Regions from separate parts of the Idiomarina sp. UBA3176 genome, predicted to be linked through region 2. Evidence: predicted binding sites of a transcription regulator. Region 2 holds the regulator's gene; each other region holds the start of a gene.

Region 1 (3,365 bases), on a different contig from region 2:
CCAGCCCGGACAGGAAGTGTTGTTGAAAACCGATGTTGATGGCGGTAGCTGGAAAGTTTCTGTTATCGATTCCGGCTGCGGCATTCCGGCCGAAAAGCAAGACAGTGTATTCACCCCATTTTTTACTGAAAAGTCTAATGGAACCGGCTTAGGTCTGGCGGTTGTCCAAACCGTGATAAAAGCGCATAACGGCTTAATTGACTGGGAGAGTCAACCAGATAAAGGCTGCCGCTTTACCTTATCACTGCCGGTGTATGAATGGTCAGAGAATAAAATGAAAGAGGTACGTTATGGTTGAGCGACAGGTATTGGTTGTTGAAGATGACGTATCGCTGCGTGAAGCAATTATCGATACACTGGAACTGGCTGACTGTCAGTGCCTTGAAGCAGCCAACGGCGAAGAAGCTTTGCTTATTTTGAAAAAGGAATCGGTGGCACTGGTTATCAGTGATGTGCAAATGCCGGGAATTGATGGCTTACAACTTCTGCGCAGCATGAATAATCAGCAATACGATATTCCGGTTATTATGATGACGGCCTTTGCCAAGGTGGATGACGCAGTTGTTGCTATGCGCGAAGGCGCCGTCGATTATCTGACTAAGCCGTTCTCAATTGAAAAGCTACAAACACTGGTTCAGCGTTATCTGCCTGATGGCGCAATTAACGATATTGAACCGGTAGCAGAAGAAGATTCCAGCCAGGCAGTACTGGCTATGGCACGAAAAGTCGCGGCCAGTGAAGCGAGCGTTATGGTCACCGGACCAAGTGGCACCGGTAAAGAAGTGCTGGCGCGTTATATTCACCAGCATTCTGACCGTTCAGACGGGCCTTTTATTGCAATTAACTGCGCAGCTATACCGGAAAACATGCTGGAATCGATGTTGTTTGGTTATGAGAAAGGCGCCTTTACCGGCGCCAATCAGTCATCGCCAGGGAAGTTTGAGCTGGCGCAGGGCGGTACTCTGTTGCTGGATGAAGTTACTGAAATGGCCATGCACTTACAGGCTAAGCTGTTAAGGGTGATTCAGGAGCGTCAGGTCGAACGTTTGGGGTCACGTAAAACCATACAGTTGGATGTCCGATTAATAGCAACTTCTAACCGAGATTTACAGCAAGCGGTGCGCGAAGGGTTATTACGTGAAGATTTAATGTACCGGCTAAACGTGTTTCCACTGCACTGGAAGTCTTTACGTGAACGGCCTGCGGACATTGTTCCTCTGGCAGAGAACTTATTGCAGCGACATAAACAGCGCTCTGGTATTAAAACGCCTGTGAATTTTTCCGCTGCAGCAGAGCAGCAGTTAATGCGTTATTCCTGGCCGGGTAATGTCCGCGAGCTGGAAAATGTGGTGCAAAGAGCTCTGGTTCTGCATCGCGATGGAGAGATTCAGCCGCAGGATCTTATGCTGGAACTGAACGACATTGCGGAAACCGTTAGCGTGTTTCCAGAGCAAGTGGATACGCCCGAAGAGAAGTCAGAAAACCTCGATGAGTCACTTTTCCATCAGGAATACCAAATTATCAAAGAGGCGCTGCAACGGCATCAGGGAAAACGTCAACCGGTCGCCGATGAACTTGGGATTAGTCCACGCACGTTGCGCTACAAGCTTGCGAAAATTCGGGAACAGGGGTTGACTCTGACCGGCTCATAATACGGTCTTGAAATACCTCTTTCATTACCATTAGCCCTGTTTCTCAGGGCTTTTCTTTGTACCTTAAAGCCGCGATTAAAAGTTGGCATTTTGTTTGCATAACTAACCTTAAATAAAGTCAGTGATGAATTTTTGACGGGGTTAATTATGAAAGTGGAAGCAAACGCACTTTACCAACAGTTACAGTCTATGGCTACGCAGGCTTCCCAGCGTGATCAGCCTACGAATGTGAACGCCCTGCAAGGCAATACCGCTCAGGCTGATTTTTCCAATATGCTGAAAAATGCATTGGATAACGTCAACGAACTGCAGCAAACCTCAGGTGATTTAAAAACTCGCATGGAACTCGGTGACCCGAATGTCACGCTGGAGCAAACCATGATAGCCAGTCAGAAGTCGAGCATAGCGTTTGAGGCAACAGTTCAGGTGCGCAACAAAGTGGTTGAAGCGTACAAAGAAATAATGTCAATGCCGGTATAACCGCTGCATTACTGGAGATATAAGTCGTGGCTGAATCAACAGATTTAATGGTACAAGATACTGACTTACCGGATAGCAACAATTCTGGTAATGAAGACAGTGGTGAGAAAACCGGCATCATGACGATGCTGGGCAACTTTGACATGCTGCGTCAGGTCATTGTCGTGCTAGCGTTAGCTATCTGCGTTGCTATCGCTGTTTTTATTATGCTGTGGGCGCAGGAGTCAACTTATCGTCCATTAGGTCAGTTAGAAACGGAGGAGTTGATCAGCACCCTCGACTACATGGATGCAAATGGCATTGAATACCAGGTGGAAGGCAATACGGTTTCAGTACCTGAAGAAAACTACGATGCTATTAAGTTGCAACTGACCCGCGCTGGTGTTGATTACGGTAATTCGACCAATAACGGCTCTGAAATTTTAATGAGCGAACCGGGTTTCGGCGTTAGTCAGCGACTAGAACGTGAGCGCCTCATTCATTCCCGTGAAGTTCAGTTAGCGCGCGCTATTGAAGAAATCAAAAAAGTGTCTGCTGCCCGAGTATTGCTTGCCGTACCTAAAGAAAATGTTTTCGCCCGTCGCGAAAAAGAACCCAAAGCGTCGGTTATGCTGAATGTTCGTGGTGGTACCTCGCTCAGTGAAGAAGAAGTCGCGTCAATTGTGGATATGGTCGCGTCATCCGTTACCGGTCTGAACACCGAGAGCGTAACCGTAACTGACCAGGCTGGCCGCCTGCTCAACTCTGGTTCACAAAGTGCGTTGGCAGCGAAAAGTTCGCGCGAATACCAAATTGAACAAAAACGTGAAGAAGCCTACTTAGAAAAAATAGACAGTATTTTGATTCCTGTGCTGGGCTATGACAACTATACCGCACAAGTTGACGTGACTATGGACTTTACTCAGCGTGAAGAAACTCAGCGGCAGTTTAATCCTGATATGCCAGCCATTCGCAGTGAAATGACAGTTGAAAACCGCTCGATGGGTAGTGCAATTGGCGGTATTCCTGGCGCGTTAACAAATCAACCCCCACTGGATTCAGACATTCCTGAAGAAGCTGGAGATGGCACTGCCGGTGGCGGTGCTACGGGCAGTACTCACCGTGAAGCAACCCGTAATTATGAGCTTGATAATTCAGTCACTTATACCCGGAACCAAACCGGTACCATTAAGCGTTTGAGTGTTTCTGTTGCGGTTAACCATGAAGCAATAACAAATGAAGCGGGCGAAGGCG
Region 2 (3,365 bases):
ACCTTACTGCCAATGCATGAACGGGCACGCCGGGGTATTGGGTATTTGCCACAAGAGGCTTCCATTTTTCGCAAATTGACCGTGCGCGATAATCTGATGGCTATTCTGGAAACTCGTAAAGAACTTTCAACCAACGAGCGTGAAGAACAGCTTGATGCTTTGCTCGAAGAGTTTCATATAGGCCACATAGCAAACAGTCAGGGCATGAGTCTTTCAGGCGGTGAGCGCCGTCGGGTTGAAATTGCCCGCGCCTTGGCAGCGGAGCCTACGTTTATTTTGCTGGACGAGCCTTTTGCCGGAGTTGACCCTATTTCGGTTATTGATATTAAAAAGATTGTTGAACATTTAAAGCAACGTGGTATTGGTGTACTTATTACTGATCACAACGTTCGCGAGACATTGTCTGTTTGTGAACACGCTTATATTGTCAGTCATGGTGAGCTTATTGCCAGTGGGGATGCAGAAAGTATATTATCGAATCAACAGGTTAGAGACGTTTACCTCGGTGAGCAGTTCACCCTATAACGTGATACCGGGACAGTCATTATGAAGCAAAGTCTGCAGCTAAAAATTGGTCAGCACCTGACCATGACGCCACAACTCCAACAGGCTATCCGCCTGCTGCAGCTTTCCTCGCTCGATCTTCAGTCAGAAATTCAGGATGCATTAGACAGCAACCCGCTGCTGGAGGTTGAAGGTGAAACGAGTAACGACGCGGACCAACCCGAAACTCGCAATATTGAAGAAAGAGACGACAGCCAACGGGAAACATCCGACGTTATAAAAACCCAGGAAATGCCTGACGAACTGCCGGTCGACAGCAGTTGGGACGACACCTACTCCAGTCATACCCCGGCCAACGGTGCAGCCTCTTCAGGTAAATCCTTTGACGGCGATTTTGAAGTCTATCAAGGCTCTACCAGCGAGTCTTTGCAGGATCACCTGCTTTGGCAAATGCAACTTTCTCATTTTTCGGAAGAAGACACCGCCATAGCTGAAGCCATTATTGAAGCCATAGACGACAATGGCTATCTAATGGTTGATGTTAATGAAATTATCGAAGCTGTGCGCCTACCCGAAGTTGAGGCAGAAGAAGTCTGCATGGTGCTTAAGCGTATTCAGCATTTCGACCCAATAGGTGTCGGCGCACGCAGCGTCAGTGAATGCCTTGCCATTCAATTACGTCAACTAAGCGACGACACTGAATACAAGCAGGTTGCTCTATGCTTAGTGACTGAACATATGGACTTACTTGGCAGTCGCGATTTTCGCACCATTCAGCGTAAACTGAAGCTATCGGAAGACGATTTACGTCAGACTATGCGATTAATTCAACAGTTGCACCCGCACCCGGGGGAGCAAGTTGCGCAGCAACCCGTTGAATATGTTATTCCCGATGTGGCCGTTACTAAAAAAAATGGTCGTTGGATGGTCGAATTAAACCCGGATAGCGTACCTAAACTAAAAGTGAACGAAGAATACGCGGCCTTGAGTAAAGCAACAAAGTCAGTAGCCGACAGCCAGTACATAAAAAACCATACGCAAGAAGCGCGCTGGTTCATAAAAAGCCTGGAGAGCAGAAACGATACGCTGCTGAAAGTGGCCAATTGCATAGTACAACGCCAACAGGGCTTTTTTGAGCATGGTGAAGAAGCTATGAAGCCAATGGTTCTGAACGATGTTGCAGAAGCCGTGGATATGCATGAAAGTACGATTTCACGCGTAACGACACAAAAATACTTACACTGCCCAAGTGGCGTATTTGAGTTGAAATATTTTTTCTCAAGTCATGTCAGTACAGAGGGCGGTGGCGAGTGTTCAAGCACGGCAATACGTGCTTTAATTAAGAAGATGGTCGCTGCTGAAAATCGCAGTAAACCGTTAAGTGACAGTAAGATTGCTGAACTGATAGCCGAACAAGGTATCCAAGTAGCAAGAAGGACAATTGCGAAGTATCGGGAATCGTTAAACATTCCATCATCGAGCCAACGCAAAAGTCTTTTGTAACTTTGTTAACTGCAGAAGGAAGACGTTATGCAAATTAATTTGACCGGTCATCACATCGATATTACCGAAGCTCTGCGTGACTACGTGGACACAAAATTTGCCAAGCTGGAAAGACATTTTGACCATATAACTAATGTTCACGTCATCCTAAATGTTGAAAAAACGATTCAAAAAGCGGAAGCTACGCTGCACGTGAATGGCGGTGAGCTTTTCGCCGACGCAAAACACGAAGATATGTACGCGGCCATCGACGGTTTAATTAATAAACTGGACCGTCAGGTGATTAAACACAAAGAGAAAATGAAACAACATTAATCCATGCAACTGAGTGAATTGTTAAGCCCCGACTGCACCAAGTGTGCAGTCGAGGGCGCAAGTAAAAAACGACTACTTGAAACCATTAGTCAAATCGTAGCCCCTAAGCTGTCTGGCATTACCCGTCATGACATTTTTGAGAGCCTGTTAAACCGTGAGCGTTTAGGCAGTACGGGAATTGGCTTAGGTATCGCAATTCCTCATGGCCGTTTACCTAATGCGAATCATCCGGTAGCGGTATTACTGACCTTAGACGAACCTATCGAATTCGATTCTATTGACAACCAACCTGTCGATATTATCTTCGCGCTTCTGGTGCCGGAGTCAGAGCACGAGAACCATCTACAAACATTGGCCACAGTGGCCAGAAGAATGAACGACAAAGACTGTACCCGCGCACTGCGCCACGCAGATTCTGATAAAGCGTTATATCAATTATTTGTGGGCGAAGGTGAACAGTCGCCATGCAACTGATCATTGTTAGTGGTCGCTCCGGCTCAGGTAAGACAATTGCCTTGCGCGTACTGGAGGACTTAGGCTTTTATTGCGTTGATAATTTACCCATAAGCCTGCTGCCAACTCTGGTGCATGCAGTCATAGAGCAGTATCAAAAAATAGCCATTAGCATTGATGTTCGCAACTTACCGGAGCACTCCGAAGAGCTACTGGACTCTCTGAGCTTTTTGCCAAAAGGCGTTGAACCGGAAATTCTGTTTATTGACTCTGACGACAACACCTTACTAAAGCGTTTTGGCGAGACTCGTCGCCTGCATCCGTTATCGCAAAAAGAACTGCCTCTGCTAGAAGCGCTTCAGGCCGAACATAAAATGCTTGAACCCATTATGGAACGCGCAACCTGGCGCCTGGACAGCAGCGATTTATCGCTGCACCAATTAAGCGAACAGGTCACTGAGCGGGTGCTGGGACGAGCGGATAAAAAGCTGATTATTGTGTTTCAGTCTTTTGGCTTTAAATATGGTTTACCCAAAGACGCTGACTTTGTCTTTGATGCGCGCATTTTACCTAATCCGCACTGGCAACCC
Region 3 (3,365 bases), on a different contig from region 2:
ATATCTGCTTTTGCTAAAAGCTCTTCAACATACTCTCGTGATGTCGACATATTTGTTCGCCCATTCCGGAAAATGATGGTTAAAAACGTTATCAAGAATGGGCGAAACTGGCAATAAAAAGCCTTTTACCCGTCTTTTTTCGACGTAAACTCAGGGTAAGCTTCAACGCCGCAATCGACTTGATCTAAGCCGATATATTCCTGCTCTTTAGTTACACGAATGCCCAATATTAGCTTCAGTATAGCCCAGACAATAAGACTACTGAAAAACACCCAGCAGAAAATGGTACCGACACCGGCTAACTGAATAACAAAGCTGGCACCGTCATCGCTGAGCGGCACCACAAGGGTACCGAAAATACCGACCACACCGTGTACCGAAATAGCACCGACCGGATCGTCAATGTGGAGCTTATCCAGCCCAATAATGGAGAGCACGACAATAAGCCCCGCAATAAAGCCGATAACGCCGGCAAGCCAGGGTTCTGGGGTAACAGGTTGTGCGGTAATGGCAACCAGACCGGCTAAGGCACCGTTTAAAATCATGGTTAAATCGGCTTTTTTCCACAACAGCTTAGTAAATAGCAGCGTGGCGATAGTGCCAGCTGCGGCCGAGGTATTAGTGTTTACCATGGCGCGGGCTATGGCATTGGCATCGTCAACGGTGCTTAGCGCTAACTGTGAACCGCCGTTAAAACCAAACCAGCCAAACCAGAGAATGAAGGTACCCAGCGCGGCCAGTGGCATATTAGAGCCGGGTAAAGCGTTGATACTGCCATCACTCAGGTATTTACCGGAGCGCGGGCCAAGTAAAAGAACCGCAGCAAGTGCCGCTGATGCACCGGTTAAATGCACAATGCTGGAGCCGGCAAAATCGACAAAGCCCCATTCCGTCAGCATTCCACCGCCCCAGGTCCATAAGCCCTGTACCGGATAAATGACCGCACTAAGCACGACACAGAACAGCAGAAAGCTCATTAGCTTCATACGCTCGGCAACGGCACCTGAGACTATCGACATAGCAGTAGCAACGAACACCATCTGAAAAAAGAAATTAGCGTCAGCCGCGTAAGCTGAGGTTGAAGGATCGGGGTACATGACTTTGTAGCCGATAACCAGGTAAACAATACAGGCGATGGCGTAGAGCACGATGTTTTTGGTCAGAATTTCGGTGGTGTTTTTGCTTCTGACCAGACCCGCCTCCAGCATGGAAAAACCAGCCGCCATCCACATAACCAGCGCCCCGGATATGAGTAAGTAAAAGGTGTCTACCGCGAAAGTGAGTTGTTGTAAGTTTTGTGCTTCCATGATGGGCTCCTTAAAGGGCGTCTTGGTCGGTTTCGCCAGTGCGTATGCGAACGCATTGCTCCAGCGGCATAACGAATATTTTTCCGTCGCCGATATTGCCGGTATGAGCCGCGGCAATGACTACTTCCAGAGCTCGTTCGACGGTTTCGTCGGGAACCGCCAGTTCAATTTTCATTTTGGGCAGGAAGTCGACTTGATATTCGGCGCCCCGGTACAGTTCGGTATGCCCCTTTTGACGTCCTACTCCCCGGACTTCGGTTACTGTCAGGCCTTTACAGCCAATTTCAAACAGCGCTTGCTTCACATCCTCCAGCTTGAAGGGTTTGATTAACGCAACGAGCATTTTCATGGTGCTTTCCTTATTAAAATATTGTTAAGCAACCCTTTAACTTCACGAAGCGTGCCAGAATTTAACTAGCTGATATTTATGAATAAATAATATTTACGTAATTTTTCTGCACAAAAAACGTGCGCCCCTTCTGTGCATTGCACCAAAAGTGCTATTGAACCAAAAGGGTACAGGGGAGATACTATTTACCTACAGTAGCGAATGATTAAGGGTGCAGTGGCATGAGAGTTGGCGCGCGGCAGAGCGATCTTATCGGGCAGACGGATTTACTTCGTATACCGTCGCTGTCTGATTTAACCGGATGCGATATCTTTATTAAATGCGAGTTCCAGAATCCGGGCGGCTCCATTAAGGATCGCGCGGCTAAGCAACTGATTGATGACGCTATGGAACGCGGCGAGTTAAAGCCGGGTATGACGGTGGTTGAAGGTACCGCCGGTAATACCGGTATTGGCCTGGCTGTTGTGGCAAAGTCTTACGGCTTGCGTATGTTAGCGGTCATGCCCAATGACCAGACACCGGAGAAAGAGCGCATGATCCGCTTGCATGGCGGTGAACTGATGGCGGTTGATCCGGTTCCTTTTAAGAACGAAAACCACTTCTACCATACGGCGCGCCGTTTAGCGGAAGAACGCGATGATTGCTGGTGGGCTAACCAATTTGAAAACACCAGTAATGCTCGTGCGCATTACCTTCATACTGGCCCGGAAATATGGGAACAAACCGAAGGGAGAATTGACGCTCTGGTGTCTGTGGCTGGAACCGGTGGCACCATTGGTGGTAACTCTCGCTTCTTAAAAGAGCAGAACCCGGAACTGGATGTTTGGGTGGTTGACCCGGATGGTTCCGGTATCTATGAGTTTTTACGCAGCGGCGAATATGTGTCGAATGGCGGCTCTATGACGGAGGGCATTGGTATTATGCGGCTAGTGGATAATTTCCGCCAGGCACGTATTGATCACGCGGTTAATTTGCCCGATCAAGATTTAGTGACGTTGTCACGTTATATCCGAGACGAAGATGGTATTGTTCTGGGGAGTAGCTCGGCGCTAAACGTGGCTGGTGCGTTGGCCGCAGCTTTACGAAAAGGTCCGGGACACCGCATTGTGACCTTTTCCTGTGACTTGGGTGAACGTTCGGTGAGTAAGCTGTACAACCCGGAATATTTGCGCGGACGCGGGTTAAACCCTGACCCGGAACCCATTGACGTATTAATGACGCGTTATCGCGAGCTTGGCGATAAGGTACTAGAGGTTAACTGGAACAATGACTAAACGTATTTTTGGGTGTTTGTTTTTATTGGTATCAGCAACCGCAGTTCAGGCGCAGGACGAGACGCCGGATGCGCCGTTCCATGACCTTCAAGTTCCGCAGTTTCTGGACATTGCGCACCGCGGTGCTTCCGGTTATTTACCCGAGCACACTCAGGCCAGCACCGTTATGGCTCATGGGCTGGGAGCGGACTTCATAGAGCAAGACGTGCAACTGAGCCGTGACAGCGTTCCGGTCGTTCTGCATGATGAAATTCTGGACCATGTCACCAATGTCTCCGAAGTGTTTCCGGAAAAGCATCGTCCCGATGGTAAATACTATGTGGTCGATTTTTCGCTGGAAGAGCTTAAACAGTTAACTATGGTCGCCCGGCATAAAGATTATGAGCTGGTTTACCCTAAGCGATTTTCTCACCCCGATGTTCACTTTCCTATACA
Region 4 (3,365 bases), on a different contig from region 2:
GTATTCACAGAAGCAGCTTTAGTCGTTTGCTTGCCGTCATCGCTTTTAGCACCAATATCGCCAGAACCAGCTTTTTCTTTACCGGCTTTAACGTCTGTTGCTGTAATAACCGACTCTGACGCCTTACCCTCTACCGACTTTTCACTCAGTCCTGTACGGCCTTTTAATAATTGCCTTACTTCAGCCAATAATTGCTCAGCTTTAGCCGACTGTTCCTGAGTCAAAGCCTGAGGTTTATCTGCGCCGCCATTTTGGCTGGCTAAAATTTTGCGTAACTCGGCAGTAAACTGCTGCAGTTTCTTTTGCTCCGCTAAACTCAACTCACTACTTTCGCCTTTCGCTTGTTGTGCGGAAACCTGCTGCTCTAGTTGCTTAAGCAAATTTGTTAATTCTTCAGCACTTTGCGGCTTGCCTGAATTTTTGTCCGGAGATGCAGACAATTGAGCCAGCACAAGCTCTGCAGCCTCATTCAAAGCCTGAGTTAACGCTTTTTCATTACCTACTAATAACTTATCAGCATCGGCTTTCGGCAATAGCGGTTCAAGCAAATTAACTATGAACTTACCGGCATCTTCAACGGCACTTTCAGTGCCTTCGCCCTGCTCTGCGGCCTGGATCAACTGTTGAAGCTTTGCCTGCAGTGCCTGTTTATCGCTATCGGTCATGCCGGCCAGCAGCTCATCGGCAAATTTCTGCCGCTCGGCATCGGTCATAACGGCATCGCCCTCGCCTTCATCGGCAGAATCCAGCTTAGCCATTAAAGCTTCCAGCATTTCCGCCAGTTGCTCATCTGTCATTTTTAGTTCGCCATCGCCCGCAGCAAGATCAATCTCGTCACTAACCACGGTTTCGCCTTCAGAGCTAACTTCAGCACTTTCCTGCTTCATTTGCTGCAACAATTCCCATAAATTTCGGGTCACCGGCTCGCCAATATTTTTGCGTTCAATGTCTTTGCCTTCAACCTCACCTTCACCGTCATTACCGGCTTTCTGGTAAGCTTCAATTTTGGCGGCCAGTTGTTGCAGCTCTTTATCGCCACTATTTTGTTGTAGCATCAGCCGCGAGAACTCACCGCTATCACCATCGGTGCTCTTTAATGAAAGATCGTTACCTTTACCAATACGTGCAAAGTTGTCGGCAGACTCGGTTAAATTAAGCAGCTGTTGCATAGTTTTATTCCTGAATTAAGTGCTTATTGACGCCTTGCTTAATAATACTTCGCAATGCGCTTGCGCTATTTTCAATAGCTGAGCAAACAATATCTAGTAAGTATCTAAGCAAATTTCGTTCCAACTATTTTCTGGCGCGAATAAAACGCTGGCTGCTAAAATCGTCCAGATTATTTTGTTCTTTTCTGGCTTCTGCTATTTGCTCACGCTTGCGCTTTTCTTTTATTAAAAAATCTATCGACTCGCGCTTGCGACGCTGCGCCAGCCAACGATCTTTGCGCTGTTGTAACACTTGCTGCAACTTAATAATATCGTGATGCAACTGTTCAACACCTTCATCTAATTTACCGACAAATGCGTGATACTGCCCTACCTGAATTGAGGCAATCCCGCTTTGCCCGCGATGCTGCAACTGATTTAAGTAGTCGAGTCGATATTTTGACATACCGTCCAGGCGCATCTGTTGCTCCTGGACCTGTTGCTGTACCTGAGAGAAATCCTGTGCGGCTTTATCTTCGCGCCTCTGTTCCAACTCCAGTAACATTTCCAATTGTGCCAACTCAGCCATAAATTACATGCCCGCTGACTGTTTCTGCTTCGGATTGACTAGCTGATTAAGCAGCAACAAGCTTTCATCATAGTTCACAACTTCCCGCATTTTCTGTTGCAAAAACATACTTACTCGCGGCTGCATTGCAATAGCCTGATCGATAGCCGGGTCACTTCCGCGGGTGTATGCGCCAATGGAAATCAAGTCGCGATTGCGACGGTAACTTGAGTACCACTGTCTAACTTTAATCGCCTGTTGCATATGCTCTTCCGAAACAACCTGTGGCATAACCCGGCTAATAGAAGCTTCAATATCAATTGCCGGATAATGACCGCTGTCGGCCAGTTCCCGGTTCAGTACAATATGTCCGTCCAGTATTGCTCTCGCGGAGTCCGCAATAGGATCCTGCAAATCGTCGCCCTCGGTCAGAACCGTATAAAACGCGGTCACAGAACCTTGTCCGTCGCCGCCATTACCGGCTCTTTCGACCAATGCTGGCAACTTAGCAAAAACAGAAGGCGGATAACCTTTGGTTGCCGGTGGTTCACCCACAGCAAGGGCAATTTCCCGTTGCGCCATGGCGTAACGAGTCAGTGAATCCATTAACAGCAACACATTCAGACCCTGGTCACGAAAATATTCGGCAACCTGAGAGGCCGTTTCACAACCACGTAAACGAATAAGCGGCGACTGGTCTGCCGGCGCTGCTATTACAACCGCTTTTTCACGGCCTTCCTCACCGAGGATTTCTTCTATAAACTCTTTTACTTCCCGGCCACGTTCGCCTATCAGGCCAACTACAATCACATCCGCCGTGGTACCGCGAGTCATCATGCCCAACAGCACACTTTTACCCACGCCACTACCGGCAAACAGCCCCATTCGCTGCCCCTGCCCCACGGTTAAGCAGGCATTAATAGCCGTTACTCCAACATCCAGCGGCTGCTTCACCTGACGTCGGTTCAGTGGGTTCATGGGTTTGCTTCGGTAGGTTTTTCCGTCAGAAAAAATGGGGCCTTTATCATCAAGGGGCTCGCCACGAGCATCAATAACACGACCCAGCAGCTCCATACCCAGCGGCAATTGATTCTTGCGGTTTAGTGGACGAACTCTGGCTCCGGGAATAACGCCATGAGCGTCTTCGGTGGGCATTAAGTAACTGATGTTGCCTTCAAACCCCACCACTTCGGCTTCAATATCACCACTGTCAGCCTCAACCGCTACGCTTGACCCCACAGGAGCACGACAGCCAACAGCCTCAAACATTAAACCAACCACGCGGGTAAGATAGCCCGACACAGCCACTGATGGCTTTTGGATACGCTCACGTTTTTTGCGTAGTTGTTTCACTAACTGCTCAGAAGCGCTCATGGGTTAACCTTTTAATTTGGAGAACACATCTTCCATACGGCTGGTCAGGGTGTAATCTATGGTGGAGCTTTCTGTAGTAACCCGGCAACCGCCGCGTTCCAGTAAATCGTCTTTATTAAGCAGCCAGCCTTTTTCTTTCAGTTCGTCTTCGCTGAATGTACTTTGCAAAATAGCTAAGTCTTCTTCATTCAGATGAATAATGACTCGCTGATCAGTAACCGGTAAGACCGCAATAGCTTCGCGCACGGCTTTTACGATGAGTTCTTTTGAATTAG

What was found. The regulator sigma-54, encoded in region 2, starts transcription at its own class of promoters, with help from an activator protein. The targets are predictions, from matches to a motif close to GTTGGCACGNNNNTNGNNT.
Region 1: the regulator sigma-54 is predicted to act here: its motif matches at 1,734-1,752, upstream of fliE (flagellar hook-basal body complex protein FliE).
Region 3: the regulator sigma-54 is predicted to act here: its motif matches at 1,697-1,715, upstream of B2U97_RS11765 (P-II family nitrogen regulator).
Region 4: the regulator sigma-54 is predicted to act here: its motif matches at 1,239-1,257, upstream of B2U97_RS09060 (flagellar hook-length control protein FliK).

What each region holds. Positions count from the first base shown of each region.
Region 1 is NZ_DEXU01000021.1:19,914-23,278, reverse strand. It holds gene B2U97_RS09100 (sensor histidine kinase) at 1-298, shown strand, start outside; gene B2U97_RS09095 (sigma-54-dependent transcriptional regulator) at 291-1,652, shown strand; gene fliE (flagellar hook-basal body complex protein FliE) at 1,800-2,132, shown strand; gene fliF (flagellar basal-body MS-ring/collar protein FliF) at 2,180-3,365, shown strand, end outside.
Region 2 is NZ_DEXU01000018.1:47,076-50,440, reverse strand. It holds gene lptB (LPS export ABC transporter ATP-binding protein) at 1-525, shown strand, start outside; gene B2U97_RS07130 (RNA polymerase factor sigma-54) at 547-2,007, shown strand; gene hpf (ribosome hibernation promoting factor) at 2,035-2,322, shown strand; gene ptsN (PTS IIA-like nitrogen regulatory protein PtsN) at 2,326-2,796, shown strand; gene rapZ (RNase adapter RapZ) at 2,787-3,365, shown strand, end outside.
Region 3 is NZ_DEXU01000024.1:70,601-73,965, reverse strand. It holds gene cfa (cyclopropane fatty acyl phospholipid synthase) at 1-50, opposite strand, end outside; gene B2U97_RS11770 (ammonium transporter) at 126-1,307, opposite strand; gene B2U97_RS11765 (P-II family nitrogen regulator) at 1,318-1,656, opposite strand; gene B2U97_RS11760 (cysteine synthase A) at 1,878-2,930, shown strand; gene glpQ (glycerophosphodiester phosphodiesterase) at 2,923-3,365, shown strand, end outside.
Region 4 is NZ_DEXU01000021.1:14,512-17,876, forward strand. It holds gene B2U97_RS09060 (flagellar hook-length control protein FliK) at 1-1,169, opposite strand, end outside; gene fliJ (flagellar export protein FliJ) at 1,294-1,737, opposite strand; gene fliI (flagellar protein export ATPase FliI) at 1,741-3,090, opposite strand; gene fliH (flagellar assembly protein FliH) at 3,094-3,365, opposite strand, start outside.